2 regions of the Bacillus cereus group sp. MYBK79-1 genome follow, and region 1 is predicted to be linked to the other one. Evidence: a T-box and tRNA genes for the amino acid it is inferred to sense, from the RefSeq annotation. Region 1 holds a T-box; the other holds one or more tRNA genes.

Region 1 (12,785 bases):
TGCAAAGCAATATAAAAAATCACCAGCTAGTATCGCAAAGGAAGTTGCGGAGAAATTAAATGATCCATTTTTTACGAAAGTAGAGGCCGTTGGTCCTTACGTAAATGTATTTTTTAATCGTGAAACTGTAAGTGATGATGTATTAAAAACGATTTTAGCTGAGAAAGAAGAGTACGGTCAAAATCACTTTGGATGTGAAAAAACTGTAGTACTTGATTATTCCTCTCCTAATATCGCGAAACCTTTCTCAATGGGGCATTTACGTTCTACAATGATTGGAAATTCACTGAAACATATCGCTGAAAAATGTGGTTATGAAGTTGTAGGAATTAATTATATTGGGGATTGGGGAACACAGTTTGGAAAGTTAATTACCGCTTATAAAAAGTGGGGAAATGAAGCAGTAGTTAAAGAGGATCCAATACGTGAACTATTTAAGTTATACGTTCAATTCCATGAAGAGGTAAAAAACGACGAAGGACTAGAAGAAGATGGACGTGCTTGGTTTAAGAAATTAGAAGAAGGTGATGAAGAAGCTGTTGAGCTTTGGAATTGGTTCCGCCACGAATCTTTAAAAGAATTTTCTCGTATTTATGAACTTCTCGGTGTTGAATTTACTAATTTTCAAGGAGAAGCTTTTTATAATAACTTAATGGAAGATTTTATTGGGATTTTAGAGGAGCATGATTTGCTTGAAGAGTCAGAAGGCGCGTTAGTCGTTAATTTAGAAGGCGAGGGAATGCCTCCGTGCTTAATAAGAAAATCTGATGGTGCGACGATTTACGCAACGCGTGACTTAACGGCAGCGTTATATCGTCAAAACACATATGCGTTTGATAAAGCGTTATATGTAGTTGGTCCAGAACAAAGTTTACATTTTAATCAATTTTTCACTGTATTAAAAAAGCTTGGTTACAATTGGGTTGATGGCATGGAACATGTACCGTTTGGATTCATTTTAAAAGACGGTAAGAAAATGTCGACACGTAAAGGAAGAGTTATTTTACTTGAAGAAGTACTTGAGGAAGCCATAGACCTTGCAAAACAAAATATTGAAGAGAAAAATCCAAACTTAAAACAAAAAGAAGAAGTAGCAAAGCAAGTCGGTGTAGGGGCAGTTATTTTCCACGATTTGAAAAATGAGCGTATGCATAATATCGAATTCTCATTAGAAAATATGCTGAAATTTGAAGGGGAAACAGGACCGTACGTACAGTACACGCATGCACGAGCTTGCTCTATTTTAAGAAAAGAAAGTGTAGAATTTGAAACGTGTACGTTTGCATTAAAAGATGACCATAGTTGGAGCGTCGTAAAATTACTGAATAAGTTCCCACAAGTAATTGAGACAGCCTTCAACAAAAATGAGCCATCAATCATTTCAAAATACGTATTAGATGTAGCACAATCGTTTAATAAATACTACGGTAATGTTCGTATATTAGAAGAGAGCGAAGAGAAAGACAGCAGACTTGCATTAGTGTATGCTGTGACAGTTGTATTAAAAGAGGGATTACGTTTACTTGGGGTGGATGCTCCTGAGGAGATGTAAAATAAATAGGTATACGTATCATAGTAGATATGTATGCCTATTTATTTTTATAGAAAATGTGAAAGCAGAAGTTTTATTTTATTAACTCTAAACTTTTCTAGAATTGTTTCAAGTGTAGGAATGTCCGTATTAAATGGAGAATTGTAATGTCATATATATAAAGGAGGCGTTAAATTTGGAAACGTACGATTGGAATAGTAAAATAATATATTTAAAAAATACGAGAGATTTATATTACAATGACGATTATGTAAGTTTTTTAGTAAATATAGTTTGGAAGATTTCTAAGCCAGTACATATCGTTGATTACGGTTGTGGATATGGTTATTTAGGCTTAATATTAATGCCATTACTTCCAGAAGGTTCAAAGTATACAGGTATTGATAGCGGAGAAAGATTACTAGCTGAAGCGAGAGATTTGTTTCGCTTACTTCCGTATGAGTCACGATTTCTTGAGGGGGATGCTACAGAAATTGAATTGAACGATACATACGATATAGCAATCTGTCATGCTTTCTTATTACATATAAGTTTACCAAAAGCAATGCTACAAAAAATGATGCATTCAGTTAAAAAGGGCGGAAAAATAATTTGTTTTGAACCACATTGGATATCAAATATGTCGTCATACTTTTTAGATGGAGAGAATCAATCGGAAATTATTAGGCTAGGAGCTTTGCAGAAGTTATTTGAAAGTGACACGCAGAGAAGCGGAAAAGATGGAAATATTGGTATGAAAATACCGATGTTTTTAAGTGAACTAGGCGTAAAAAACATTGAATGTAGAGTAAGTGATAAAGTGAACTTTTTAGATCCTAATATGCATCATAATGATAAAGAAAAATTGTATCACTCATTAAAAGAAGAGGGGATTGCAGGGAATCCAGGTGATAAACAGCAATTTATAGAACGTTTAATGGCTAGAGGATTAACATATGATGATGCGCTAGCTCAATATAAAGTTGAAATCCGATTTTATAAAGTTTTTCATCTACATTCCTCTTTAGTATATGCCCCGAATATGAAAATTACCTTTGGTGACATAGAATGTTAAAAGGCAGCAATTTATTGAGAATTGTCATTTTTTTCGGTAAGTCGATATCCACCGTATAATCGCTGATATATTTAAATTATCGCCGATATAATTTCATGTACTGATTTGAGCTTCCAAAAGATAAGATCCTCATGTTACGTTATTCCATTTAATCAAACAAAATATGGAGAAAAACAATCATTTTTACTATATTTTGTTATAAATTCGAATAATATTAAATAATACTATCCATTATAGGAGATTTTAGTTGAATACCTACAATATGATGTGTAAAATCTAAGCAAGTAGCAGTGCAAAAAATTATTCGAGGTGAATACATGCTAGATTTTAAGCAGTTAGATGCTTGTTTGAAAGACAAGAGATTTATAGATGGATTACAGGAAATAAATAATGAAATTTCATATATAAAAGAAAAGAATACTTTATCTTATTTGAAGAGTTGGCTTGCTAATATTCCTTCACATAAGGAGTTTGATATATTAATACGTCTTACTGATGAAGGGCTTATGCACCAATACAGTTCATTCCTCATTCGCTACGCCTACAAAAAATTCCCAAATATGAGAACGCTCTCTTTATATTGTGATGAGTTAATTGATGAGCGGAAAATACTTGAAGTAGAACAGTTGTTAAAAGATTCATTAGAAGAGGTAAATAAAGAAGAGATAGAAGTTGATCTTTTAGCGAAAACATATTTTACGTTAGTACGATGTTTGTTAGAAATGAAACGAAATGAAGAAGCGCTTATTTATATGCAAAAGGCAGAGGAGTACAGTGCACGTGCCGTATTTGATAAATGGGGTTACGTCTATATGCATACAGGTGAATGGGAGAAAGCAGAAGAACAATTTATAGCTGGCATGCAGCATAAAGATTGTGAAGAGTTATCTACTTATTTATTAGCACAGTTATATGCAAATAAAGGGGAACAAAAACGTGCATTACAGCTAATTGATGATGCAATTGTAAAGTTCCCGCAAGTACCATATTTTCATTTTGAAAAGGTGAAATATTTATTAGATTTAGGGAAGTATGAAGAAGTGTTAGACGTAATAGATAACATAAATAATCAGCTTCCTTATCATGCGTATAAAACTTACTTTGTACATTTACGTGCAGAAGCGCTTTACAAAATGAATAAACTTGTAGATTTACAACAGTTATTAAAAGAAGAAACAAGTTTAAAAGAGTCTTTATATCATAATTTAGAAAAAAATCCAGATGGCCAAAAGGTTCACTTACCGATAGTTCCCATTGTACAAAAGGATAATTATTGTGTGCCGACAAGTTTAGAAATGATGTTGCAGTTATGGGGAGAAAAACGTACGCAAGATGAAATAGCAGAGTTCATTTTTGATATGACGGGCTCGAAGTTTTCAGATACTGTTTCTTATTTAGAAGATTTAGGTTATGAATATCGTTATTTTAAAGGAAATGTGGAAACTTATAAGAAATTACTCGGCGAAGGAATTCCCGTTTTATTAAGTATTGATATTGAGCATGCTTCACATGTGCAAGTGTTAGCTGGGTATGATGATAGGTTACAAGCTTTTTATGTTCAAGATCCAAACTTTATCGAACCAGTCATTGTGGAGTATAGTAAGTTACAAGAAAAATATCGTTATACAGGGTGTTTAGCGATTACGTTTGTTCCGCAAGAAAAGAAGGGACAATTATCATTTTTAAATGAGGAAGAGCATCATTATTTTAAATCCATTTTTTCTTTAACGGATCATTTAGATGAACAAGATAATGAGGGGATTCATAAGTTAGTACAATTTTTAAAAGAGACGAGTGATAATCCGAATACGTGGTTGTATACGGTTAAGCACTTAGATGTTGAAGTAGATAACGAGTTTATTATATCTTGTATTGAAAAGTTAATGGAGAAGTTTCCAAACTCAGATTTTGTTAAATTACATGGTGCACAGTGCTTTATTCGCCTTGAAGAGTTAGAAAAAGCGGGGCAAATGCTTGCGAGTGTTGAGAAGAAAAATAATCGTGCTTTATATCATTTAATAAACGGAAGGTATGCTTTTGAGCAGGAAAGTTATATAGAAGCGATTTCAAGTTTTCGTTTCTCGTTACAATTAGACGCAGATCAGCCGATTGCTTGGAGTTTTCTCGCTTTATCGTATATGTATATCGATCAGTCTGAAAAGGCGTTACAGTTTTCTCAAGTTGCCTTGGAACGTAGTCCAGAACGATTCACTTTAACGAATCACGGGTTAATATTAATAGATTTAGAAAGATATGAAGAAGCGTATGAAATCTTTAATGATTTGTTAAAAGAATATAAAAATGAAGCACATGTATGGTATGAGCGAGCGAGATGTGCGCATCATTTAGGGAAATTATATTTAGCGATAAAAGGGCTTAAAATAGCAATTCATTTGGATAGTAATGCACCATACATTTATACGAAACTTGCGGAAATATACGAATCTGATTTGAAGGATGAAGAAAGTACGAAAGAAGTTTTATTAAAAGGTATTGAGAATTGTGACGATAAGGCACCTCTATACGTAAAGCTCGGTGATTACCATTTCCAAAATGATAGTCTGGAAGAAGCTGAAACATTGTATGCTCGTGCTTTGGAAGAAAATCATGATGATGTATACTCTCACTTCGGACTTACACAAGTTTATATGGCAAGAGAACAATATAAAGAAGCAAAAGAATATATTCTCAGTATCGAAAAACAAATTGAAAAGAGTCAAGATTTCCTTATGAACGCAGGGATGGTTTTATGGGATGCAGAGGTTGAACTTGGTGGAAGTGAAGAAGGATTTAAAGTAGCGTTGTCTAAGTTAGAGAGTGGTATAAAGCAGAGCGAATATAATGTAGCAAGTGCGTTAGATGAATATGTGAATCGAATTAAAGGAACAGTATTTGTACAAAGAGGTATAGCATTCTTAAGAACGTTACAGAAAGAAAGAAATGAAGTAAGTGAATACGGCTGTTATACAGGTATTTTATATGAATCGATTGGACAGTACGGCCAAGCGATGAAAAGATATAATAAGGCGATAGAACAAAAGGAAACGGCATTACCGTATTACCGAATTGGTGAAACACTTATGCTATTAGGGCAATTGACGGAAGCAAAACAAGCGTATGAAAGATGTTTAGAGCTTGATGGGAATTTCGTAGGTGTACATTTACAGCTTGCGGAAATATACGAAAAAGAAGAAAATCGTTCTAAAGAACAAAGTCATATGGTTCAGGCGATGAAAGAAGAGCCGTTGCATATTAATATGGAATATTTGGCACAGCTTTCAGTAGAAATGAATCTACAGAAAGAATTGCTAACTGAGCTAGAACAATTAGCAGACGAAGTACCTGAAATATGGAGATTAGATGCGGTTGCATATGTGTATGGAGCGATGGATGAAATAGATAAAGAACAAGAACAGATTGAATACGCACTACAATTAGATGGTGAGCATACAGAAGTTCTATATCATTATGCAAAAGTACTAGTGAAAAATAGAAATGCAAAAGCAATTGAAATTGCGATGAAAGTGATACAAAAAGATGCAAATAATGAACGTATATTTGATGTATATGTAAAAGCGATAGAACAACATAAGAAATGGTCTAATATACGAGATTTTCTTCATACACTAAAAGTGAAAAAGGCAGAAAGAAGTATGGCATTTATGTATGCTGCATCTGCGGTTACAGAAAGATGGATTGAACGTCAACAAAATGATCAGCCGAAGAAATCCATAATTACGAGAGCTTTTTATCGCATGAAAAACCGTGCGAAAGAAATTTCGATTATTACTACAATCATTGATTTATATGAAATTTCGTTAAAGTTAAATCAAAAAAATAGTTTGGCAGCGCAGCGATTTGCACTATTTTACGAGAATGTGACGATGAACAACGAGGCAATAGATGTATTGCAAACATCGTTAGAAAATAAATGGGATTACGATGTAGCGAAGCAGCTTGTAAATGTTTTCATAGAGTGTGAGGAAGAAGATATGTTACGGGATGCTTCAGAGTTAACGAAGCAAATGGTTCGAGAATTACCAGATGATTATGATACTCTTCTTTTACAAGCACAAGTATTGTTTAAAGCAGGGGAAGAAAGAAAAGCAGAAAAGATTACCTTACAATTAACGGAGCAAACACCGTTTGTAAATAGAGCGTTTCTTGCTTTAGGAGAAATATATCAAAGTCAAGAACGGTTTGAAGAGGCAATTCATGTATTAGAAAATGCTTCTATACATCATCCAAATGAAACAGCGATTCTTCTTTCTTTAGCATCTGCATATCATGGTGCCGGTCAAACACTAAAGGCAGAGAAAATAGCGAATGAAGTATTAAAAATTAATGCGAATGATCTGTTAGCGAGATACGATCGTGCTTGTTATTTAGCACAGTTAAACAGAAAGGAAGAGGCGAAGGAAGAACTTGAAATTGTACTTCGTGAGGATGAGTCGGGATTTTTCGCTGAACTTATTGAGGATGATGAAAATTTAGCAGCATTGCAAGAATTTGAAAAGTAATTGTATAAGAATAGGGAAAAAGGGTATAAATAAAATATATTTCGAATTAGTTGACAATTCGTTGCCAAATGGCATAAAATAGCTTTTAACAAAGTATACAAATCTGAAGACGAGAAAGAGTAAAATAGTGTACTGTTCCCCAGAGAGCCGGTATGTTGCTGAAAGCCGGCGTGCAGACGTTATTTGAAAATCATCTCCGAGGAGCCGAGGCTGAAAGTGAGTAAGCCCGGACGGATGTCTACCGTTACAAAGAACACGTATGATAGTACGTTGCTAAGTGCTATTAGTGAAGAGCTAATAGAATTAGGGTGGTAACGCGGGTAAACCCGTCCCTACTTTATAGGGACGGGTTTTTTGTGTGCTTTAAAACATTCAAAGGAGTGATTGTAGATGAAGAAAGTAGATGTAAAAGAGTCAGCTGTAGGGAGAGAAACACGTATTCGTAAGCAGTGGAACGAGCAAAGTATTTTCGAGCAATCAATTCAGAATCGAGAAGGCGCACAGTCTTTCGTATTTTATGAAGGACCACCAACTGCGAATGGATTACCGCATGTAGGTCATGCACTTGGACGGACAATTAAAGATGTAGTAGCAAGATATAAAACGATGGCTGGATATAAAGTGTTAAGAAAAGCGGGATGGGATACGCACGGTTTACCTGTAGAATTAGGTGTTGAGAAGCAACTCGGTATTTCTGGTAAACATGAAATCGAAGAGTATGGAATTGAGCCATTTATTCAGAAGTGTAAAGAAAGTGTATTCACATATGAAAAGCAGTGGCGTGAATTTACTGAAAGCATCGGTTATTGGGTAGATATGGATAATCCATACGTTACGCTAGAGAATCCATATATCGAAAGTGTATGGCATATTTTAGGAACGATTCATGAAAAAGGCTTATTGTATAAGGGACATAGAGTTTCACCATATTGCCCAAGTTGTCAAACGTCACTAAGTTCACATGAGGTTGCGCAAGGGTATAAAACAGTAAAAGATTTAAGTGCAACAGTTAAGTTTAAAGTGAAAGATAGTGAAAATGAGTATTTCCTAGGTTGGACAACGACACCTTGGACGCTTCCAGCAAATGTTGCGCTCGCTGTACATCCAAATATGGAATACGTGAAAGCGAAACAAGAAGGTCATGTATATATTGTTGCAAAAGAACGTGTACAAGATGTATTAAAAGAAGACTATGAAGTACTATCTGTCCATAAAGGTGAAGAATTAGTAAACACATCGTATACAGCACCATTTCCAATGAAAGAAGTTACAAATGGCTACCGAGTTATAGCAGCAGATTTTGTCACGGCAAATAGTGGTACAGGACTTGTTCATATCGCTCCAGCATATGGGGAGGACGATTATAGAGTCGTTCAAAGTGAAGGATTGTCATTCCTGCATGTTGTAGATGAGAAAGGTGAGTATACAGAAGCAGTACCATTTTTGAAAGGGAAATTTGTGAAAGATTGTGACGTGGATATTGTTCGTTATTTAGCGAAGGAAGGCTTACTATATCATAAAGAAAAGTATGAACATAGCTACCCGCATTGCTGGCGCTGTGATTCACCACTTCTTTATTATGCAGGAGAGAGTTGGTTAATCCGAACAACTGCAATTAAAGATAAATTTTTACAAAATAACGATTCTGTTACTTGGTATCCAGACCATATGAAACATGGACGCTTTGGTAAGTTTTTAGAAAATATGGTGGACTGGAATATTAGCCGAAATAGATATTGGGGAACACCATTAAACGTATGGGAATGTGAAAGTTGCGATCATCAATTCGCACCGAAAAGCATTGTGGATTTAAGAAAGCATAGTATGAAAGAAACACCGGAAGATTTAGAACTGCATAAACCGTATGTAGATGAAGTGCAAGTTTGCTGCGAAAAATGCGGAAGTACAATGAATCGTACACCAGAAGTAATTGATGTTTGGTTTGATAGTGGTTCCATGCCATTTGCGCAATATCATTATCCATTTGAAAATAAAGAGTTATTTGAAGAGCAGTTTCCAGCAGATGTTATTGCGGAAGGCATTGATCAAACACGCGGCTGGTTTTATAGTTTATTAGCAGTATCAGCGCTATATACAGGAAAAGTGCCTTATAAGCGAGTGTTATCACTAGGGCATGTATTAGACGAAGAAGGACAGAAAATGTCTAAAAGTAAAGGGAATGCACTAGATCCAGTTGATTTAGTAAATCAGTTTGGTGCAGATGCTTTAAGATGGGCGCTACTCGTTGACAGTGCTCCGTGGAATGCGAAGCGTTTTTCTGAAAGAACAGTACTAGAAGCCAAATCTAAGTTTGTAGATACATTAGTCAATGTGTATAGCTTCTACGTTTTATATGCAAATTTAGATGGGTATAATCCGAAAGAAACGTATGATGTAAAGCGGACGAAATTGGATGAATGGGTATTATCAAGATTGCATAGCACAACGAAAAAGGTAAGAACAGCACTTGATGATTATCAATTTACGAATGCAGCTCGTGAAATCGCGACGCTTGTAGATGAAGTAAGTAACTGGTACGTAAGACGATCACGTAATCGTTTCTGGGAATCTGGTATGAATGCTGAAAAAGCAGCTGCGTATGAAACACTTCATGACGTGCTTGTGACAATTAGTAAGTTAATCGCACCGTTTACACCGTTTGTCGCTGAAGATATTCATTTGAATTTAACTGGAAGTAGCGTTCATTTAGAGGATTATCCAGTTGTAAATGAATCATTACTTCAGCCGAAATTAGAAGCGGAAATGGATGCTGTTTTACAAGTTGTTGAACTTGGAAGAAGTAACCGTAATCAGCATTCTTTAAAAGTAAAACAGCCGTTAGCGGAACTTGTACTACTTGAGCATAATGAAAATGATATGGAATGGGAATCGTATCGTGATATCGTCATGGATGAGTTAAATGTGAAGGCGTTCCATGTTGAACTCGATGAAACGAAATACACGTCCTATCAATTAAAGCTGAACTTTAAAACGGCTGGGCCAAAGTTTGGTAAAAATGTGAATGCAGTAAATGGCTGGCTAAAACAATTATCACAAGACAAGGTACAAAACTTTGTCTCTACAGAAAAAGCAGTTTACGAAGCAGCATCAGGAGAAGAAGTAGTTGTAACGACTGAAGATGTATTAGTAGAGAAAGTTGCAAAATCAGGATTCTCTAATACGACTAACGGACAATATACAGTTATGTTAGATACGAATGTAACAAAAGAATTGTTACAAGAAGGAGTAGCACGTGAATTTATTCGAGCGGTTCAAGAATATCGTAAGCAACTAAATTTACCGGTTAATTTACGAGTCGATGTTATTCTTGATACAGAGGAAGAACTAAAGCAAACATTAACGAACCATAAAGATTTATTGGAAGAAAATTTACTCGTTAAGCAGTTTACATTTGGTCATTTAACGAATGAAGACGATGAACTATCTTTAGGTGAGACAAAACTTAGAATTAAATTAAGTGCAGCTAATTAAAGAAAAAAGGAAGTTGGAATGATTCCAACTTCCTTTTTGTATGATGGGAATTTATCCGGCTATTTTCCGCATAATCCATTCGATAGGACCTCTAGAAAATTTATTTCTCTATAACACACTAATTAAAATGCTGTGAAAATTTATTTCTAAAGTATTGTTTTCATTTTACACATAAATATTGAGAAAATTTCACTCACCTTAAATAGAAAGGTAATAGAATTGTTTATAGAGAATTACTCGTAGATTCAATTTTTATCCATCCATTTTGCGGAAATGATTGCCGATTGGTAATGGGATAAGGTTGAGCTACTTTATTAGGGGGAGTGGTTCTATGTTTAATAAAAAAATGGTGGCAATGGCAATGACTGTGCCATTAGTAATGGGGACGATTTCTACGGTTTCAGCATTGGAAAAACAGCAGCAAGTAAAGCTAGAAGCTTATTCGCCGCAGAAAAAAGCAACTGAATATTTAAAAGAAAATGCTGCGCAGTATGGATTGAAAACAGACCTTTCAGACTTGCAATATATTTCTACAACAGAAACATCAGTAGCTTCATATGTTAGGTTCCAACAAGTTGTTAATGGTGCACCTGTATTTTCAAAACAAATTACAGTTACTCTTAACGGAGAGGGAAAAGGAGTACTTGCTGTTTCTGATTATCAATCCGTTAAAGGGGTGAAGGAAGTAACGACAAAAATTAGTGAAAAAGATGCAATACAAAAATCAATGGCGTATGTTGGAGAAGCAAGTGAGCAAAACTTATGGGCTCCTACAGAGAAAGAATTCGGATATATTGTGGAAGAAGGAATTGCACGTCCAGTATATAAAGTTGTAGTCCATTCTAATAACCCGTTTGGTGCATGGGAAACATTTATTGATGCAGAAAATGGAAAGTTAATTAAAAAGGTTGATATAAACCGAAAAGTAGAAGGAACAGGAAAAGTATTTTTACCTAACCCTGTCGTATCAAGCGGGAGTTTAGCAGGATTAAAAGATAATAACGATGCCGATTCAACTACGCTAACGAACCAATTGAAGACTGTTACGTTAAAAGGTTTAGATGGGACAGGATTTTTAATTGGAGAGTATGTAACGATTTCTTCCAAAGCAAAAACGAAATCTGCAAATTTACAATTCAACTATACACGCGCAAATGATAGCTTTGAAGATGTTATGTCGTATTATCATATTGATACATTACAGCGTTACATTCAAGGGTTAGGTTTTAAAAATATTAATAATCGCTCTATTAAAGTGAATGTGAATGGAACGACGGCTGATAACTCATTTTATTCTCCGACAACGAAAGCTTTAACTTTCGGTACTGGCGGAGTAGATGATGCAGAAGATGCTGGTATTATCGCACATGAATATGGGCATTCGATTCAAGATAACCAAGTTCCTGGCTTTGGTAGTTCAGCAGAAGGCGGAGCGATGGGAGAAGGATTTGGTGACTTCTTAGGTGCTACGTATGAAGATGCTGTATCGACTACAGGATACGGAAAAGCATGTGTTGGAGAGTGGGATGCGGCGGCTTACTCTAGTTCAGATCCAACATGCCTGCGCCGATTAGATACGAATAAAGTGTATCCGAAAGATTTAAAAAATCAAGTACATGCTGATGGGGAAATTTGGTCGCAAGGACAATATGAGATGGCACAAACTTTTGGCCGTGATGTTGCAACAAAAATTATTTTACAATCGCACTGGTCATTAACACCAAACTCTAAATTCAGTGATGGAGCAAAAGCGATTAAGCAAGCGGATGCTCTTTTATATGGCGGACAACATGCTGCTGAAATTGATCGTATTTGGGCAGCGAGAGGAATTAGTACGAATTAATATGAAAAGTCGTGGCATTTATAAGCCACGACTTTTTAATTTGCTTAAGAACTGGTACTAGTAAAGTAAGCTATAGGAATGGTAGTGTGAACTTATTCGCATTCTATTTATTTTTTTCATCTTTAAAAACAAAATGCTCTTTAAATTTTCTAGACTCAACTTTTTGGCCGTTTCTCATAGAGCGGAAAGGGTGTTCTTGCCAAGTAATGATTACATCAACTTCATCTGCTTTTGTAGCAACTGGAAAATTAGCATGTTTAAATCCAGTTTTTCCACTCGCTAAACGACTTTCCTTTCGGGAGAAGAGTTCATACTTCGTTTTCG
Region 2 (20,573 bases), on a different contig from region 1:
TTCTTTTTATGCTGTTGCGTATATTTTACTTTTCGTATAGTTCATAAAAAAACGAAAGAGCACCATCTATTTCCAAGTAATGAATTAATTGATATATTAAGAAGTAAAAAAGGGGCAAAAATAATGGATACTTGTGCAGATGTTTTAATCGTTATCGATCTACAAAACGGAGTATGTTATAGCGAAGAACATTTATTTGATTTACAAAACTTACTTACAAAAGTAAATAACAGAATTTCTTCATACAGAAAATCAAATAAACCAATTCTTTTCGTTCAACATTGTGATGATGATTTAGTACCCGAAAAAGAACTTTGGGCTATTCATGCTGATCTAGATGTTCAAGAACAAGATTTTTTTGTAAGAAAGACACATGCAAATTCATTTTATAAAACAAACTTAAAAGAGATTTTAGATCAATTATCTGTACATCGTATTGAATTTTGTGGTGCCCAAACAGAGTACTGTATGGATGCTACGATTAAATTCGCTCATGGACTAGGATACGAAAACTTCATGGTACAGAAAGCAACCTCTACATTAAATAATCCATTTATGTCCGCAAAAGAGACAATTGGTTTTTATGAAAATATATGGAATCACAGATTTTTAAAATTGATACAAGGTGACGCTAGAATACATAACTAATGTCTTGGTAATTCTAAGATTTATCAGCTATATTCAAACATTTCGTTTTCATCATCAAGAAGCTGACTACATTCAGCTTCTTTTCTTTTAACCTGTTTTATATTCTATATATATCATTATAATTCCTTTGTCATATTATTTTAAAAATTTTGTATATTCATTTGAAAGAATAAGAAAATCATGGTAAGATTGTGTTACAAATATATCTATATCTTTCAATTTTTAAAACGCATCTAAATTTTCACCCAAAATTGTCATTTTACAAAACCGTGCTAAATCATCTACTTTATTTACATCAGGGTCTCTTTTCTTACAATTTCTTTACTTTAGGACTTTTTTTCTGCAACAACTGTTTTCTTTTCTTTAATTTTTTGGTATGTATAGTATGGTATAACAGCTCACACGGAGGTGGAAAAGAACATGTTAGAAACCTTTCAAAAAGAAATTGAACTATATGAAAGCAATGCAGAATTATTGAAAGTACTTGCTCATCCTGTTCGCTTATGTATTGTAAAGGGATTAATTGAACGTGGTCCAAGCAACGTTTCAACAATGTACACTGGCTTAAACATGCCACAATCTACAATTTCACAGCATTTAGCAAAGTTAAAAAGTGCTAAAATCGTTTCAAGTGAAAGAAAAGGATTGGAAATTTATTACAAAGTAGAAAACGAGACAATTATTCAACTCGTTCGCGTATTATTGGGTTAGGGACTCATAAACAGAGAAAAAGGACGTATTCTATATTTTTCATCTCATATCTTTAATATAAATATATATCATGAGAGGAAATATATGATGCTACATAAGTCGTATTAAAAAACAAGACACAGAAATATGCTGTGTCTTGTTTTTTATATTTTCAAATACCGATCCAAGTGTAACTGTTGCATATCTTTCGTATGTATCACAACATCAAACGCACTCCCTAATCCTCCGCTCAAAATCATAGAACGAACTGCACGATTTTGTTTTTGAGTTTCAGAAAAAGGATTTCTATCTTGGTGACCCGTAAGCTGATCTAATATTCCTGCAGCTAACAAAAACTCAGATTGCTTCTTATGCCATACTGTATGCATACCTTGCAGGCTAAACATCTCTTTCAGCTCGTCCCAATGAATATGAGTAGTAAGATCCATTTCACCTGGATGCGCTAAAGGATTACGGATTAACTTATGATCGTAATATCCTCGTAAACTTCCTTCCTGATGTGCAGGATGCATCCATTCTTCTTTTGTATATCCATAATCAACTGTAATACATACACCTCGTTGAAACCATTTCGCCATTTCTTTTATATATTTTTCCATCGCAATCGGCACTTCAAAACGCTGACCTTCAGCAAGATGAATATTATATTTCAATAAGTATCGACCAATGCTTTTATGTAACGGTCTACATACTTCTGCAAGTTTCCCTTCCCCTGTATACGTAACACGTACTTCATACAATATTCCATTTCTCTTCTCAATTACCTCAACAGGAAATGCATCAAATAACTCATTCGAAAAAATAATTCCTTCGAACGATTCTCCCATTTCACTATGCGACGTATAATATGACACATTATAAAACGAACAAAGATTTTTCTGCTGTAATTTTCTATGAAAAGGGCTCATTTCAATCATTGAATAGTTTAAATCAATAAAGGTTTCCGGTGATAATTGTTTCCATTCTTGTAAAACATCATAGGCAAACTTCCCTGTTCCCCCACCAATCTCACAAATTTGTGGAGCAACTTCACCATTTTCAACAAGACGAATAAAAAACTTAGCAAAAGTTTTTGCAAACACAGAGGATACATTGCTACTTGTAAAAAAATCCCCTTGTCTTCCGATTTTTTCACGTTCTTTCATATAATATCCATGTTCCTCTGCATATAATGCGAGGTTCATATATGTACTGTATGAAATTGAATAATCCTTTTCTTTTTCCATCCATTCTTTTAAAATGAGCTCCATCTCCATACTAGCTCCTTACTGTAAAAATGGATTATTTTCTTTTTCAAAACCAATGCTTGTTTCTGGACCATGTCCACATAGCACCGCTGTTTCATCAGGTAATACAAATAATTTCTCTTCAATACTTCCAATCAATTCAGCAAAACTTCCACCAGGTAAATCTGTTCTTCCGATACTCATTTGGAACAATACATCTCCAGAAAATATAGCACTCGCCTCTTTACAGTAATAAGAAATACTACCTGGAGAATGTCCTGGCGTTTCAAAAATTTCAAAATTAAATGAGCCAATTGCTAATGCACCTTCTGCATCAATAATATGATCTGCTGGTTTTGCTGTAATACTGCGATTCATCATAAAAATTTGAGAACCATTTACAGTTGCATCGCCTAACCAATCTGCTTCTTCTTTATGTACATACACAGGAATATGAAAAGCGTCTCTTACCGCATCAACAGCGCCAATATGATCAAAGTGAGCATGTGTTAATAAAACAGCCAGTGGCTTTAATTGTTCTTCTTGTAAATATGTAACGAGCTTCTCTCCTTCGTGACCAGGATCAAAGATAATACACTCATTTTGCTCATTCGTTAAAATATAAGCATTTGTTTGTAATGGGCCTAACGGCATTTGTATCCATTTCATATGAAAATCTCCTCCAATTATTAAACTTACTTTCAATGATACAACATTTTTTTCTCTTAGGAAAAGAAAGGATGCTATCTCGACAATCATTTTTAAAACATGTACAATATAAAAGAGTTAATATTCTAAAAACTCATATTTAGGAATGGGTAGACAGAGGAGGATATTGTATGGGCCTTGTTATTATTTTTGCACTAGTCACTCTGTTAGCTGTATTTGCTACGCTTAGAACACTTCGTGAAAAGAACTTTTTCGCAGGCGGCTTTGCAATTGCAACTGTACTCGTTTTCGGATGGTTTACGATCATGACTGTTCTATATAACGGGTACCCACCAGCAGCTTAATTCATTTACATGTTATTCTTCATCAAGATTGTGCGCAAAAAGAGGAAGGGGGTTCCCCTTCCTCTTTTCATAGTTCATAACTTATACCATTTTCGCTTCGTATTTGTGCTTTTTTACAAGCCAAGCTCCTCCGATAACACCTGCATCATTACCAAGTATTGCAATCGCTAACTTCGTGCTCTTTACAGCACGTGAAAAAGCATATTGCTCGAAATAACGTTGAATTGGCTCTAATAGTGCATCTCCAGCTTTAGACACGCCGCCGCCAATAACAATTTTCTCTGGGTTCAACGTACTAGCAAGGTTCGCTACAGCTAATCCTAAGTAAGAAGCTACTTTTTCTACTACTTCGCCTGCTAGCTCGTCACCTTGTCCAAGTGCTTCAAACACATCTTTTGATGTAATACGCCCTTCTTCTGCTAACATAGAACGTAGAACACTTTCTTTATCAGTCTCTTGTATTTTTTGCATAGCAACACGCACAATACCCGTTGCAGATGCTACAGTTTCTAGGCAACCAGACTTCCCGCAATTACATGGGAAAGCATTCTCTGTAACGACTGTAATGTGTCCGATTTCACCAGCAGCACCGCTTACGCCGTGTACAATCTCACCATTGGCAATTACACCACCGCCAACGCCAGTACCAAGAGTCATACAAATTAAATCTTTCGCTCCTTCACCAGCACCTTTCCACATTTCACCAAGCGCTGCTAAATTTGCATCATTATCAATAACAACAGGTAATCCTGTTTCTACTTCTAATAAATCTTTTAACGGATAGTTTTTCCACCCTAAGTTAACCGCTTCATAAATCATTCCAGACGCCACGTGTACAGGACCAGGAGCTCCCATACCAATACCGATTAACTTACTTTTTAATTCGCCTAACTCTTCTAACTTTTTATCAATAGCTTTCGCTACATCAAGTGTAATATGTTTTCCTTGCTCATTTGTATTCGTAGGGATTTCCCACTTATGTAAAATTTCACCGTACACATTAATAAATGCTAATTTAATCGTTGTACCACCAAGGTCAACACCAACTAACCATTTCTCTTCCATGTTGCTTACCTACCTTTATCTAATTCTTATTTAGCTCTTTTTGAATTTCTTGCTTCAATAAAAATAAAGCTGTTTGATAGTCTTGTGGATCGATTAGCTGTGATTGATTTAATTCACGCAATTCATCTTGCATTAATTGTAAATCTGCAATTCGATCACCCGTATAAATAATCGTACCAAATTTCTTTAGCAATTGCTGAATATCATAAATAGATACCATTTTATCACCCTCTATGCTCACTTACTATAAAAAATTATAATAAGAAAACGTTCACATATTTTATTATAATCAAGAAGAAAAAGTCTCGTCAATTTTTATTTGTCTATACAAGCCCATTTTTAACCATTGTTCCTTTTTCTGTAATAATTTTTTCTATATTTTTATCAAACGGCTCTACTGGAATATGTTCTACCATTTGAAAACTATAAGCTAATGATAGCGTTTTCCCTTTATAATGCACGAGATAACGATCATAATAGCCACCGCCATATCCAATTCGTTCTCCTCGCTCTGTATAAGCTACGCCCGGCACGATTTGAAGATCAATTTCATCTGCATTCACTTCTTCCGTAAGTACTGGAATTGGTTCACGTAAATTCATATACACCGTTTCTAATTGATCAAAATTACTAATTTTCCTAAAGGACATTGTTCGTGTTCCTTTATTACACTTCGGGACAACAACTTTCTTGCCCTCTTCCCAAGCTTTTTCAATAATAGGATATGTATTCACTTCATTTTCCATTGAGAGAGTGATTCCGATTGTTTTAGCTTCAGTCCACTCTTTTTGCGCATACAACGAACATGCAATTTGCTCTGATAAAGTTGTATACCGTTCTTCTGATAAAGAATTCATGTGCTCTATTATTCGTTTACGTAAACGTACTTTCTCTTCTCTCACACATTTTCCCCCTCACAGTGATACTTTTCTCTACGATGATAGTGTATCACTTTTAACAGAGGAATCGAATAAAAAAAGAAACAGTAGGAAAATATTCCTACTGCTTACTTTGTTTCACGGTGTAACGTAGACTTCTTGTCACGCTTGCAATACTTTTTAAGCTCGATACGCTCAGCGTTGTTACGTTTGTTTTTCTTTGAGATATAGTTACGATCTCCGCATTCTGTACATGCTAGAGTAATATTCACACGCATTCTTATTTCCCTCCAGTACTAATAACTTAAATCAGACTATACTATAATACCACTTTTAAAATAAAAATTCTACACCTTTTGATATTGTCTAATTTTTTCTATAAGATTTTTCATGTTTTCCCTTGCTATTACTGGGTTTCTAGCATGTGAATACACTAAAAATTTCGGTTGTTTTGTGTCAGAAACGATATAAGACCACTCTTTTTCCGTATATTTGAACTGTACTCCTTCAAATATACCGTCTTCCTTTCTTTCCATATCAGCCAATAATTTCCTCATCACTTTCCCTTTTTCATTCCATGAACATACAACTTCATCACAAAGTAGATAGAGCGGAGGCGATTGCTCTACTATGCTGAGAAACGTTTTTCCTTGCAATGCTATTAGCTCAAATAATTTTCCTATTCGATATAAAATATCTCGCTTCCATCTCGCTTGAAACGACTTTTTTTCATCCTGCGTATAAAATAGAAGGTAACACTCTCCTAATTTCAAAGACATTGGGTAAATATTTCCTGTCGATTCAAGTAATAAATCTGGAATATCTACCTCTTCAAAATCTGTTCCTTGGTAAATATTACTGTGATTATCATATAACTCGAAATAATTTCCTTGCTCTGAAAACATAAGAGCCATATTTGCTTTACTTGATTTCATCAAAGCTTTCACATGATCCTTTTGTTCACCCGCATAAATCCACGTAACTGTACATCCGAGCCTTTGCAAAAAGAGCATAAGTAAATGTTGTAACATATCATTTCTTTTATTAATAAGAAGATGAAACTTCTGTTTTTGTATTTTCTCAATATCAATGCGTTCTAATACAGCCTCTATATAATCATGTAAAGAAACGTGGACTAGCTTATTCCGCCCCATTTCCTTCTCACATACGTAATAAAACGACTCAGACATATATACTTGTTCTATCGCTTTTTGCTGCTTATACGTTAATTGTACCCCATCCTTGCCATACAACTTTATAACAACCTCTTTTTCATTTTCTACTTGAATGAAAACCCCGCCTGCACATTGTAAATCCTGAATACTATACTGAAAAAGCGACTCGTTCATTTCTTTGCATTCCATCGTATGAACTCCGATACCATGAATCGCATGAAGAAAGAGATTTTTATAAGAGGTCGTTTCTATATGTTCTTGACTCCCGATTAATATACTTTCTCCTTTGGCAAAAAGAGATCCGTACGCCATCGCAACCTTTACAATAAATTGAGGAGTGATTTCAACATTGCCTCTTCCTACAATGCGGCTTTTTTGCAACCATCCTGCACTCTTTTCACTTTCTTGAACACCAGCCGATCCAACTACCGAATAGCTGTCAATCGCCTTATATGGCCATAGTTTTCCCTTTTGCTTAATTACCGTACTTTTCCCTATATGACAATGATCCGCTACAATGCTTTTTTGAAACAATGTAACGTCATCTTCCACCATTGTATGCTCTCCTATTGTCGTTTCTAATAACTCGCAATATTGCCCAATGTGAGCATTTGCAAAAACAATACTTTTTTGAAGATGAGAATAGCTTGAAACAATACTATTTTTCCCGATAATGGAGTACGGTTCAATTACAGCTCCAGCACCAATCTTTGCTCCTTCTCCAATAAAAGAGGGACCGTGAATTTTCGTTCCTTTTCCAATCGTCACTCCTTCCCCCATCCATACCATCGGTAATACTTCCGTGTAAGGAATAGGTACTTGTAATTTTTTCGTTAACAAATCAAATTGTGCTTGTCGATATTGATCAAATGTACCGATATCTAACCAATAGCCTTCTGACAAATATGCAAATAACGCGTTCTTATTTGCCAATAACGGAAACACATCTTGACTGAAATCAAAAAATTCTCGGGGCGGTATGTAAGAAAAAATTTCTGGTTCCATAATATATATACCTGTATTCACAATATTAGAAACTACCTCATTCCAACTTGGTTTTTCTATATATCGTGTAACCTCTTGTTCTTTGTTCATTACAACTAAACCGAATGAGAGTGGATTTTCTACTTCCTTTACAAACATAGTTACCATTCTTTTCTTTTGTTCATGAAACGCAATGCCTTCTGATAATTGAAAATCAGTTAACGCATCCCCGCTTATGACGACAAACGTTTCATCCAAAAATTTTTCCGCTTGTTTAATACTCCCTGCGGTTCCAAGCGGTGGAGAGTCTTCAAAGTAATACAAATTGACGCCCCATTTGCTACCGTCACCAAAGTATTGTTTAATGGCCGTACTCATATACTGAACAGTAATGGCAATCTCACGAATACCATGCTGACGTAATAATTCAATATTGTATTCCAAAACTGGCTTCTCTAATAATGGCAACATCGGCTTTGGAGTATTACATGTTAATGGTCTAAGGCGTCGTCCTTTTCCTCCAGCTAAAATAACCCCCTTCATATACTTCAGCCTCCACTTATATAATGTTCAGTAACTTCATATACGTTATGTATATTATCTAACCCGCATTAACTAGCAGTATAAAATGAAACTTTAAATTGTAGGGATTTTTTCATCTCCCGTTGATAGCTGACAAGCAGTAAAACTCCTTATATCCCCGTACCTTTCAGACACAAAAAGAAAGCGCTTACCATTAACTTAGTAAAATATTACTTACTAAACAACATATATGTCCTATTTTTTCCATTATATTATGATACATCTTATCATCATAAACTAAAGGAAACAACGAGCTTTTTTTGTCATGTTTTGACTAAAAAAAGCAGGTGATGTTTCACCTGCCTTTTTTCTTTATTCATTTAATAAGTAATGCTTCCCTTTTACTAAATAAAAAACATTTTCAGCAATATTTGTAATATGATCTGCTACACGCTCGATATATCTCGCCACAAAGGATAATTGTGTAATTTGTGTAATCGCTTCTGGTTGTTCTGGAACTGAAGATATAAATTCACGAATCGCTTTCCCATATATTTCATCAACTGAATCATCCATTTCGGCAATTTGTTTCGCAAAAGTTAAATTTTCTTGCTCATATGCTTCCAACGCTAACTGTAACATCTTATTTGCAATTGCAAACATTTCATCAAGATTGTGCAAACTAACAACCACTTCTTTTTCCCCAAGACGAATTGTTGATTTCGCAATATTAACAGCATGATCTGCAATACGCTCTAAATCTGTCGCTGTTTTAATTGAAATGAAAATCCTTCTTAAATCACTTGCTACAGGTTGCTGCTTCGTAATAAGCATAAGCGCAAGATCATTTATTTCCTCTTCTAAATTATCCATACGATAATCACCATCTATTACCTCTAATGCTTTCTCTACATCCCTTTTATGAAGACCTTCCATAGCAAGCAATAAAGCTTCCCTCGCTAGCTCTCCAAGCTCAATCACCTTTTGCTGTAACGTTTTTAAATCACATTGAAACTGTTCTCTTACCATTGTTTCTTCCCCCTCAATATTATGTGCCATTATATATAGATTTCCTACCTAGCCTACTTGTAATAAACCTTAAGATAGGAGAAGTATTACTTCTCTAATGAAATGAGGTAAAAATAAGAAATACCCTCTGTTAAGAGGGTATTTACTCTTATCCTTGCAACGATATCAACCGAATCGGCCTGTAATATAATCTTCTGTACGCTTATCTGAAGGTGTCGTAAATAATTTATTTGTATCTGTATATTCCACAACTTCTCCACTTAAGAAGAAAGCAGTTTTGTCTGAAATACGTGCTGCTTGTTGCATGTTATGTGTTACGATCACAATGCTAAAGTCTTTCTTTAACTCTTGAATTAATTCTTCTACTTTTAATGTTGAAATTGGATCTAGTGCCGATGTTGGCTCATCCATTAAAATAACGTCTGGTTCAATCGCTAAACAACGTGCGATACATAGACGCTGTTGCTGTCCACCAGATAAACCGTATGCATTATCATGCAAACGATCTTTTAACTCATCCCAAATCGCTGCTCCACGTAAACTTTTTTCAACAATTTCATCCAATGTTTTCTTATCACGAATACCATGAATTTTCGGGCCATATGCTACATTTTCATAAATAGATTTCGGAAATGGATTTGGCTTTTGGAACACCATTCCCACATGAGTTCTTAATTCTTCAACTGGGTATGATTTTTCAAATATATTGCGCTCTCTATATTCAATTACACCTGTAGTTCGCACGATTGGTACTAACTCTACCATACGATTTAATGTTTTTAAGTACGTTGATTTACCACAACCACTTGGCCCGATAATTGCTGTAACTTCATTCTCATGAATGCTTAAGTTAATATCTTTTAAAGCATGGTCTTCTCCGTACCATAAATTTAAGTTTTTCGTATCAAATACTACTTTCTTTGGTGCAGTCTCGATTTTCTCCTCGTTTTTCACCTGTACATTTACTACTGTTGCTACCATTTGAATTCCCCTTTCATCCATTTCCAACTTATTTTCGATTTCGTAACAATAAGACAAATATATTGATAAAGAGCAATAAACCTAATAAAACAATCATCCCAGCAGCTGCTACATACTGAAATTCTTCTTGCGGTCTACTCATCCAATTAAAAATTTGAATTGGTAAAACTGTAAATCTATCAAACATACTAAATGGAACATAATTTGCAAATGCAAGTGCCCCGATAACTAATAGCGGTGCCGCTTCTCCAATCGCCCTTGATATCGCTAACGTACAACCTGTTATAATTCCCGGGAAAGCAGATGGCAATACAATTTGATACATCGTTTGCCACTTCGTAGCACCTAATCCGTAAGAAGCTTCTAATAATGACCTTGGTACAGATCGTATCGCTTCTTGACTTGCTACAACAACTGTAGGTAAGACGAGTAAACTCATCGTCAGTGCCGCCGCAATAATACTCTCACCTAAATGAAGAGCATATACAAAAATAGTTAAGCCGAGTAATCCAAATACAACGGAAGGTACTCCTGCTAACGTTTGATTATTAATTTCTATTACCTTTTTAAATATAGATTCCTTCGCATATTGCTCTAAATAAAGAGCAGTTCCAACTCCAAATATAAAGGAGACTGGTATAACAATACTCATAAATAATATCGTTCCTGACAAAGCTGCAGCAATCCCAGCTTCTTTCGGATTACGCGAAGCGAAGTTTGTAAAGAAATCTAACGAAAGGTAACTTATGCCTTTTTCAAAAATTTGAAAAAGCAAAATAAACAGTATTACTATTGAAAACCAAATAGCTATATAAAATAACATTTTGTAAACTCGATCTTTTAAAAAACGTGATGCCATATTTTCTTGTATTTTTTTATGATTCAACATTCGCATATTATGTCACCCTCCTAAAGCGGTGCATAATAAACTGCGAAATGATGTTCATTATAAAAGTAAACAAGAATAACGTTGCGCCTACAGCGTACATGCTGTAATACGTAATTGTTCCATGCGGAGCATCACCTAAACTCACTTGCACAATATAAGCTGTTAACGTTTGAATAGAGTGTGTCGGATCGAGCGATACGTTCGGCGTGGATCCCGCTGCAATTACAACGATCATCGTTTCACCAATTGCCCTGGAAGCAGCTAATATAATCGCTGCCATAATCCCTGTAAAAGCCGAAGGAAACACGACTTGTTTTACCATCTCAAACCGAGTTGCTCCAAGTGCTAACGAAGCTTCTTTCGTCCCTTTCGCTACAGCTCTCATTGCATCTTCAGAAAGAGATGCAATTGTCGGGATCATCATAAAGCCAATAACAATACCTGGACTAATCGCATTAAAAAACTGTAAATCTGGTATAATTCGTTGTAAAAGCGGTGTGACAACTGTTAATGCAAAGAAACCATATACAATTGTCGGGATACCTGCTAATAGTTCTAACATCGGCTTTAATACTTTCCTTGCACCGCCCGAAGCATATTCGCTTAAAAATACGGCACACGCTAAACCGATAGGAATTGCTACGAGCATAGCGATTGCTGTTACAAGTACCGTTCCACATATAAGTGGTAATATACCGAATTTAGGATCTTCAAAAAAAGGTAACCATTCTTTCTCTGTCAAAAAGGAGAGCAATGGTATTTTTTGAAAAAACATCATTGTTTCATTTGCCAGCGTAAAAATAATTCCAAGTGTCGTCACAATAGACACGCTAGCAATTATTTTTAGTAATAATGGAACGATTCGATTGATTCGCTGCGTTTTTTTTCTTTGTTTTGTATTTCTTTCAATCAAATATTGTACAGAAAATGTAATTTGACTTTTGTCATTATGAGCCAAAGATGAAAACCCCTTTCCACCCTGACATTACCTTTTTATTTCTGTTAACATCCGCAGCTGTTCATTGTATTTTTCTTTTGGTAATTTTACATATCCAACCTCTTCAGCAAGATTACCAACATGCTGAATCATAAACTCAACATAATTTGCTACATTCATTTTATTTCGGATAGATGCATCATTCACATAAGCAAATAGCGACCTAGATAATGGCTTATATTTACCTGATTGAATCGTATCTTTCGTCGGAAGTACACCATCCACTTTTATTGCTCTCACCTTATCTCGATTGGCCATATAATAAGCATATCCTACAAAAGCAATGGCATTTTTATCATTCATTACCCCTTGCATAATAACTTGATCATCTTCAGACAAAGAGACTTTTTTTACAATGCGATTATTTTGTAAGATGACATTTTGAAAATAATCATACGTACCAGAGTCTACACCTGGCGCATAAAACTTCACCTGTTCACGTGGCCATGAAGAATGAATTTGTGACCATCGCTTTTCGTTTCCATCTTCACTCCATAATAGACGTAACTCGTCTACTGTCATATTGTCTACCCAAGTATTTTGGCGATTCACAACGATCGTCAGACCATCGTAAGCAACTTCAAATGGTGTAAACTGAATGGAGTTTCTCTTCATTTCATTTTCTTCCACTTGTTTCATTACTCTCGAAGCATTATTTATATCCACTTCTCCTTTACTGAAACGATTAAATCCTCCTCCTGTTCCAGAAACACTGATGGAGATTTTCACGTTCGGATGCACCTTTGTATATTCCTCCGCTACCGCTTCTATAATAGGAAAAACCGTTGAGGATCCATCAACTCTCACTTCTCCCATTTCATTCACAGCAAATGCAGTAGACGTGCCAACATAAAGGAAACATGTCGACAGTATGAAAACTTTAATCGATGCACTTATCCATTTCACGTGTTCTTCCTCCTAGAAGTAACCGGAAATAACAGGATTACAGATATAAGAATACTGCTAAACTATTAATTCGGTTTTAATTGTTTGTAAAAGTTTTGTAAAGTTCCACAAGAACCTACATAAGATGAAATTTTAATCCGTAGCTACCGTTCATCTTCACTGATGATCAGTCCATAAAATCGTTATCCTACATGGCGAATGCATACGTATCATTTATGAGGTCCCTTAATTTTCCGATATAATATGCTTGTCCACCTTATTAAAACGTATGCATGAATCATAAAAAAAAGCACACTATCTTTTCAGATAGTGTGCTTTTTTTACAACTTTTTTATTCATCATTTTGCTCTTTATTTTTCTTATCTATTTCATCTTGTGTAGCTTCACCATTTTCTACTTTTTTCAAATCAAAGTACGCGTCCATAATGTCACGACTAATATAACCGTTAATACCTGATTTATCATCTACCCAAGGTACAACAACAGAAAATGCTACTTCAGGATCTTCAAGTGGTGCATAACCTACTAATGTTAAGTTATATGTCTCTTTGCGCTCACCTTTTGCATTTCTACCAATCTCTTTATCTCCGCCATACACAGTTTGAGCTGTACCTGTTTTACCAGCAGCTTTATATGGTGCACCTGCAAAGTATTTCGTAGCTGTACCACCAGAATCGTTAAATACTTGTCTAAATCCTTCTTGAACACGTTTAATTTGTGATTCAGGCATATCAATACGATTTAGCACTTTCGGTTCCATTGAATGAACAACTTTTCCTACTTCATCTTGTTTCACTGCCGGTTGTCGAATTTCCTTTACAACTTGCGGCTGCATACGGTAACCACCATTTGCAATTGTTGAAATGTACTGTGCTAATTGAAGTGGTGTATACGTATCATACTGTCCAATTGATAAATCTAATAAGAAACCTGGCTGATTTCCTCTACCTATTTGGCCCGCAGATTCATTCGGTAAATCAATACCGGTTTTCACGCCAAGTCCAAACTGCCCGAAATAATAACGCATCGTATCAAATGCTTTTTGTGGTATATCTAACGTACCACCTCTCACATATTGAACACCTGCGATATTCATCGCTGTTTTAAACATATATACGTTAGAAGACATTTTTAATGCTGTCAAATCATTAATATATCCCATCGTCTTCCACGAAGATTTTGGCGGCGTCCCCTTTAATCTGATTGGTTCATCAAGTTGAACTGAACCTGGTTGAATTGCATTTGTTTGATATCCTGTAAGTACTGTCGCACCTTTTACAGTCGATCCCATCGGATAAGAACTTGTCATCGTTCCTAATGCGAAATCTTGCACTTTCGTTTCGCCATTTTCATTCACTAACTGTTTCCCAGCCATAGATAAAACTTCACCATTTTTCGGATTCATCATTACAACGAATGCACGATCTAAAAGAGGTTGCCCGCCTTTATATTTCAATAAACTTTTCGTGATAATTTCTTCTACACGCTTTTGTAATTCCATATCGATTGTTAAATTCAGATCATTACCACTTTGCCCTTTTGATACATTAATCGTTTCTAAAATATTACCGTTTTTATCTGTAATATTTTTCACTTCCGCTTTCGTACCGTGCAGACTGTCTTCATATTGCTGCTCAAGATAACTTTTCCCTACGCGGTCATTTCGATTATAATCACGAACAAGATAGTAATCTAGTCTTTCTCTAGGTAAACCTTCATCAGATGTTGACACCCCGCCAAGTACACTTCGGAATAAATCATCATAAACATATTTTCGATCCCAATCAACATTCGTATCTACACCCGGTAATGCTGCTAGGCTTTCACTAATAATCGCATATTCTTCTTCTGTAGCATCCTTTTTAATGACTTGTGGCGTCATCGCATATCCGCCGTCCATTTTGCTTTTAATCGCTAGTATTTCTAAATCTTTTGCGGATAATTGATTCATTTCCTCTTCTGTCACGCGATTTCGTTGACGCTCATCTAATTCTTTATCGTCAATTTTTTTATCTTTAAACTCTTGACGATCTTTATTCGTAATTTTTTCTTTAGCTTCCTCTTTATGTATAGCAAGCCAATAATCTTTTTTATCACGATCTGTTAATTTATCTGTCGGTACTTCAATCAAATCTGCTAGCTTTTTCGCTGTTTCTAAGCGAGCCTCTGCAGTTGATCCTTTCATTTTTGTAAATGTAATCGTACGTACAGCTGCATTATCTACTACAGCTCGCCCATAACGGTCAAATATTTTCCCACGTGGTACAGGATTACTTATCGTCGAGTTCTCTTTCCTCTCCACCTCATTCTTATATTCCTCACCGCGAACAATTTGTACATATCCAAGCCTTACAATAACCGCGGAGAACATTAAAAACACGCAGAAAAACAGCACGTTTAACCGAAAAGGAACGTGAGTCTTTTTCTTTTGTTGTTTCTGCTTCTTGCTCATACAAACCCCCTCTACCAACAGCTATGTAATGTGAAAGGGACACCTTCATACAGGTGTCCTCACTGCTGTCTTACATCTTTTTCTATTCTAGCATAAAACAACCGAGAAGTTAACCTTCTGGTTCTGTTTGATTCTGTGCAGTTCCTTGCGCTACAACACTTGTTTTACTCGCATTTCCCTCATCATATTTGACATTTTTAACTGCAAAATAAATAAGAAAATGTCCTGCACCTAAAATACATAATAAGTAAGGCAAACTTTTTTCAGGCGGAAAGAATAGTACAGCACATAAAAAACATAAAATTGAGCAAATTCTTCCTGCATTTAACCATAATTCCCGGACAACTACATACTCTACACGCCACTCTCTCGCATTTTTCGCTCTACCAATTACATCATATGTCATGGACCCGTATGGAACGAGCAAAATAGGGTATGCAATCGCGATGCACGCTGCATAAATAAGTAATTTTGGGTATGTAACGTTGAATATAACTAAAAATACGACAGCATATAAAATAATGCCTCCAAGCAATATTGCTTTTTTCCGCCACTCTTTCTTTAACATACGAGTGACTAGGTAGTAACATACAAATGATACTGCCGAATTCACTAAGCTATATTTTCCTAATGCAAGCTCGCTATCCGTTGCTAAATACACGTACACGGAAATCACAAAAATAAACGTTCCCTCTCTTAACCCTTGAAAAAAATGAGCACGTGTAATTCTTCCCCAATTTTTATCAATTTTCCGCTCTTTCAATACTTGTACAATTTCATACCGACCTTCACATTCTCTCTTAGATACAAAAAAGCTTAAAATAACAGCAATTGCAAATAACAGTAACGAAAGAAAGAATATGACCGTATAGCCACTCCATTTTTCCATACGTGAAATTGTGTATCCAGCTGCTATCGGTCCAATCATGCCAGAGAAGGATGTAAGAAGCCCTAAAAACCCGTTAAAGAAATCTCTTGTTTCTGGTTCTGTAATCTCAAATGTTAATAAGTTAAACGCGAGCCAGTAAAAACCATATCCGACTCCTAAAAGAGCCCCCATTAATAAAATATAGTGAGAAGCGCTTTTTCCCGCTACTAAAACAACGATAAAAAAAATAGCTAACGTCCCTACGCCTATTCGCAACAAGATTGAGCGGTCAATACGCTTTGCTAATTTCCCACCTATAAGAAATGTGAGAGGCTGTAATACAACGCTGGCCAAATTATATAAGCCAAGATTCACATAATTTTGTGTTTGTTTCCATAAATAAATGTTAACAAACGTATTCGATAAAGAAATTGCGAGCGTGTATAAACCTCCAATAAGGAGCAACAACACTAAATCCCGATTCACTTCAACGTCACCAATTATATGTTTCCACTTCATACACAACTCTCCTTTACTTCATGTTCTAGTCTTCCAAAGACAAGCCCAATTATGTAAAAGGAAAGCATAGAAAAAAGCTAGGAGCATTCTCCTAGCTTTTTTCTATCGTTATTACAATTATTTTGCTTCTTGGTAACGTTTTTCAGCAGCGTTCCAATCTACAACGTTCCAGAATGCACCGATGTAGTCTGGACGACGGTTTTGGTAATTTAAGTAGTACGCATGCTCCCAAACATCTAAACCTACAACTGGAGTTTTGCCTTCAGTTAGAGGAGAATCTTGGTTTGGCGTGCTTGTTACTTCTAACTCGCCATTATTTACTACTAACCAAGCCCAACCAGAACCGAAGCGAGTTGCTCCAGCTTTTGCGAATTCTTCTTTGAATGCATCGAAGCTACCGAATTTTGCTTCAATTGCAGTTGCAAGTTCGCCTACTGGTTGTCCACCGCCGTTTGGAGATAAGATTGTCCAGAAGAATGTATGGTTAGCATGTCCGCCACCATTGTTACGTACTGCTGTACGGATTGCTTCTGGTACTTCGTTTAAGTTTGCAACTAATTCTTCTACGCTTTTGTCAGCTAATTCTGCATGACCTTCTAAAGCAGCGTTTAAGTTTGTAATGTACGTGTTATGATGTTTTGTATGATGGATGTTCATTGTTTCTTTGTCAAAGTGAGGCTCTAAAGCATCATACGCATAAGGTAAATTTGGTAATTCGTGTTTTGCCATTGTTATATTCCTCCCAGTTTATGTATTGCCACTTAAGTGACATACAACTTCATTCTACCCTAATTGCCATAGGGTGCAAACAAATAAATCACATTGTCTTGCTATCATTAAAGTAGCAAAATTCCCACTTCTTTTCAATTAAAATGCTCATATATTCCGTAAAAAAAGCTCCCTTCTACAAGGAAGCTTCTTGATGACATAATAAACATGTGAAATGGATATGGACCCTGTAGGACTCGAACCTACGACCGGACGGTTATGAGCCGTCTGCTCTAACCAGCTGAGCTAAGGGTCCACAATTATGTATGTAACCATATATTAAATAAAGGAATTCCTATCGGATATATCCTTTAAGAAATGTAAGATAAATTTACCATATAGAAAAGAAAAGTGTCAATTGTATTTTTCTCATTCAAAAGAAGAAAATTAATAAAAAGAAATTTAGTTATCTCCACTATATGTAAATATAATATATCTTGAGATTCCCTAGATTCCTACGTTACAATGATTTTATACATACATAAAGGAAGTGAATCTATGTCCATATTTACCCAATTAGCCAAAAGCGTATATTCGCCTAAAGATATGGCGCTATTCCGTTTTCAAAAAATCGGAAAAACCATTTTGTATATTATGCTACTTTGTCTAATCACTACTATTCCAAGAACATTCTTTTACGGTAGCTTTATTCAAGATAGTGTTACCATGGTAAATCAAGCAATTGAAAAAGATTTACCTGATTTTAAAATCGAAAATGGTGAACTTAAAGCTGATATTGAACAACCTATTCAAAAGGAAGAGGGAGATGCTCTTTTCGTATTTGACCCAAATACAACAGATATAGAAAAATATCAGAACAAAACTGGTTTATTTATTTTAAAGGATAAAGTGGTTTCTATAGGAAATGGTCAAACACAAACATACTCCTACAATGATTTATTAGGGACATCTCTTGAGAAGAAAGATTTGCAAGATTTCATTTCTGTATTCGATAGTATTTATCCAATTTTATTAGCCGTTATCGGCGTATTAGTGTACCTATTCCAATTATTTATTACTTTCTTAGGAATTACTTTACTTGCGTTTATAGGTTCTGCTATGAGTGGTCAACGTAAATTATCTTATAAGCAAGTATGGACGTTAACTGCATACAGCTACACAATTCCAACAATCTTCTTTATGATCATGGATTTATTCAAAATTGTTGTACCTGGTTCAACATTCATTTATATCGCAGTTGTTTTAATTGTTCTATACTTAACAATCAAAGAAGTTCCAAAACCGAACGAAAAAAATGCCTAAATAGGCATTTTTTTTTTGGACAAGCATATATTCCTAGCAAAGGAGTGAAGAATATGAAAAGATTAGGTGTATTCTTATTCGTGCTTGTTCTTGGTTATATATTTTATTACGATATAAAAATCGGCACTTTACCGATGTTAAGTTCATATAAAAACACAACCGCTGCCCAAACGATAAAGCAAGAAAATACAGATACAAAACAAAATAAAGAGAACAAAGCAGAAAAAGAAACAGATGTCACTTATAAAACAATTGAAGTCAAAACAGGTGAGACAGTTCTTTCTATTACCGAACAAATTAATAAGAAAAAAATCCCTTCCATCGAAAAGGTAATTGATGACTTTAAACAACTAAACAAAAGTACATCTGCTACAAAAATACAAATTGGAAAGTCTTATAAATTCCCGTTATATCAATAAGCAATCACTTAATCCTTGTCAATTACATAAAGGCGCTGATACAATAGTAAAAGTGAAACCGAGCACTTCGGTTTCTATAGCCCTGTATCACGTATACTTTCATTGATATGAGGGACTAAATAAGAAACTTCTTTTATAAGGAGAGCGATCTATTCGTGAATGAAATGACTCATCGTACAAAAACACGTCCAGTTAAAGTCGGTAATTTAACAATTGGCGGTAATAATGAATTAATTATACAAAGTATGACAACAACAAAAACACATGATGTTGAAGCAACAGTTGCTGAAATTAAACGTTTAGAAGAAGCTGGCTGTCAAGTCGTCCGTGTTGCTGTTCCAGACGAACGCGCGGCAAATGCTATTGCTGATATTAAAAAACAAATCAACATTCCACTTGTTGCTGATATTCATTTTGATTATCGTCTTGCTTTAAAAGCAATTGAAGGTGGCATTGATAAAGTACGTATCAATCCTGGTAACATTGGTCGTCGCCATAAAGTAGAAGCTGTTGTAAATGCGGCAAAAGAACGCGGTATTCCAATTCGTATCGGTGTAAACGCAGGTTCATTAGAGCGTCACATTTTAGAAAAGTACGGATACCCAACTGCAGATGGTATGGTTGAGAGTGCCCTACATCACATTAAAATTTTAGAGGACTTAGATTTCCACGATATTATCGTATCTATGAAAGCCTCTGATGTTAACTTAGCGATTGAAGCATACGAAAAAGCTGCTCGTGCTTTTGATTACCCATTACATTTAGGTATTACAGAATCTGGAACATTATTTGCCGGAACTGTAAAAAGTGCCGCTGGTCTTGGAGCAATCTTAAATAAAGGCATCGGAAACACATTACGTATTTCATTAAGCGCTGACCCAGTTGAAGAAGTAAAAGTTGCGCGTGAACTATTAAAGTCATTCGGCCTTGCATCTAATGCAGCAACACTTATTTCTTGTCCAACTTGCGGTCGTATTGAAATTGATTTAATTAGCATCGCTAACGAGGTAGAAGAATACATCTCTACACTAAAAGTACCAATTAAAGTTGCAGTACTTGGCTGCGCTGTAAACGGTCCTGGTGAAGCTCGTGAAGCTGATATCGGTATTGCCGGTGCACGTGGAGAAGGATTATTATTCCGTAAAGGGCAAGTTGTTCGTAAAGTACCAGAAGAAATAATGGTAGAAGAACTGAAAAAAGAAATCGATGTAATTGCTGCTGAAATGGCTGCTGAACGAGAAAAAGAAAAAGAAAAAGAAA

The links. A T-box is a leader RNA that pairs with one kind of tRNA and senses whether it is charged. The one in region 1 lies ahead of ileS (isoleucine--tRNA ligase), so its partner is inferred to be a tRNA-Ile.
Region 2: it encodes a tRNA-Ile, which carries the amino acid that the T-box ahead of ileS (isoleucine--tRNA ligase) is inferred to sense. The anticodon was not compared.

Annotation. Positions count from the first base shown of each region.
Region 1 covers NZ_JBQAEO010000001.1:669,618-682,402, reverse strand. Annotated here, with positions in the region: gene argS (arginine--tRNA ligase) at 1-1,552, shown strand, start outside; gene ACTFOB_RS03490 (class I SAM-dependent methyltransferase) at 1,728-2,606, shown strand; gene ACTFOB_RS03485 (tetratricopeptide repeat protein) at 2,924-7,126, shown strand; T-box leader at 7,224-7,463, shown strand; gene ileS (isoleucine--tRNA ligase) at 7,517-10,618, shown strand; gene ACTFOB_RS03475 (M36 family metallopeptidase) at 10,950-12,461, shown strand; gene ACTFOB_RS03470 (hypothetical protein) at 12,565-12,785, opposite strand, start outside.
Region 2 covers NZ_JBQAEO010000010.1:74,191-94,763, reverse strand. Annotated here, with positions in the region: gene ACTFOB_RS16980 (cysteine hydrolase family protein) at 124-648, shown strand; gene ACTFOB_RS16975 (ArsR/SmtB family transcription factor) at 1,069-1,359, shown strand; gene ACTFOB_RS16970 (class I SAM-dependent methyltransferase) at 1,503-2,615, opposite strand; gene ACTFOB_RS16965 (MBL fold metallo-hydrolase) at 2,625-3,254, opposite strand; gene ACTFOB_RS16960 (DUF2759 domain-containing protein) at 3,425-3,598, shown strand; gene glcK (glucokinase) at 3,680-4,663, opposite strand; gene ACTFOB_RS16950 (YqgQ family protein) at 4,683-4,883, opposite strand; gene ACTFOB_RS16945 (5-formyltetrahydrofolate cyclo-ligase) at 4,987-5,565, opposite strand; gene rpmG (50S ribosomal protein L33) at 5,670-5,819, opposite strand; gene ACTFOB_RS16935 (sugar phosphate nucleotidyltransferase) at 5,889-8,243, opposite strand; gene phoU (phosphate signaling complex protein PhoU) at 8,595-9,251, opposite strand; gene pstB (phosphate ABC transporter ATP-binding protein) at 9,417-10,232, opposite strand; gene pstA (phosphate ABC transporter permease PstA) at 10,261-11,127, opposite strand; gene pstC (phosphate ABC transporter permease subunit PstC) at 11,129-12,079, opposite strand; gene phoX (phosphate ABC transporter substrate-binding protein PhoX) at 12,107-13,024, opposite strand; gene ACTFOB_RS16905 (peptidoglycan D,D-transpeptidase FtsI family protein) at 13,356-15,476, opposite strand; gene ACTFOB_RS16900 (MFS transporter) at 15,586-16,863, opposite strand; gene sodA (superoxide dismutase [Mn]) at 16,981-17,592, opposite strand; tRNA gene ACTFOB_RS16890 (tRNA-Ile) at 17,814-17,887, opposite strand; gene ACTFOB_RS16885 (DUF1189 domain-containing protein) at 18,130-18,894, shown strand; gene ACTFOB_RS16880 (hypothetical protein) at 18,948-19,313, shown strand; gene ispG (flavodoxin-dependent (E)-4-hydroxy-3-methylbut-2-enyl-diphosphate synthase) at 19,478-20,573, shown strand, end outside.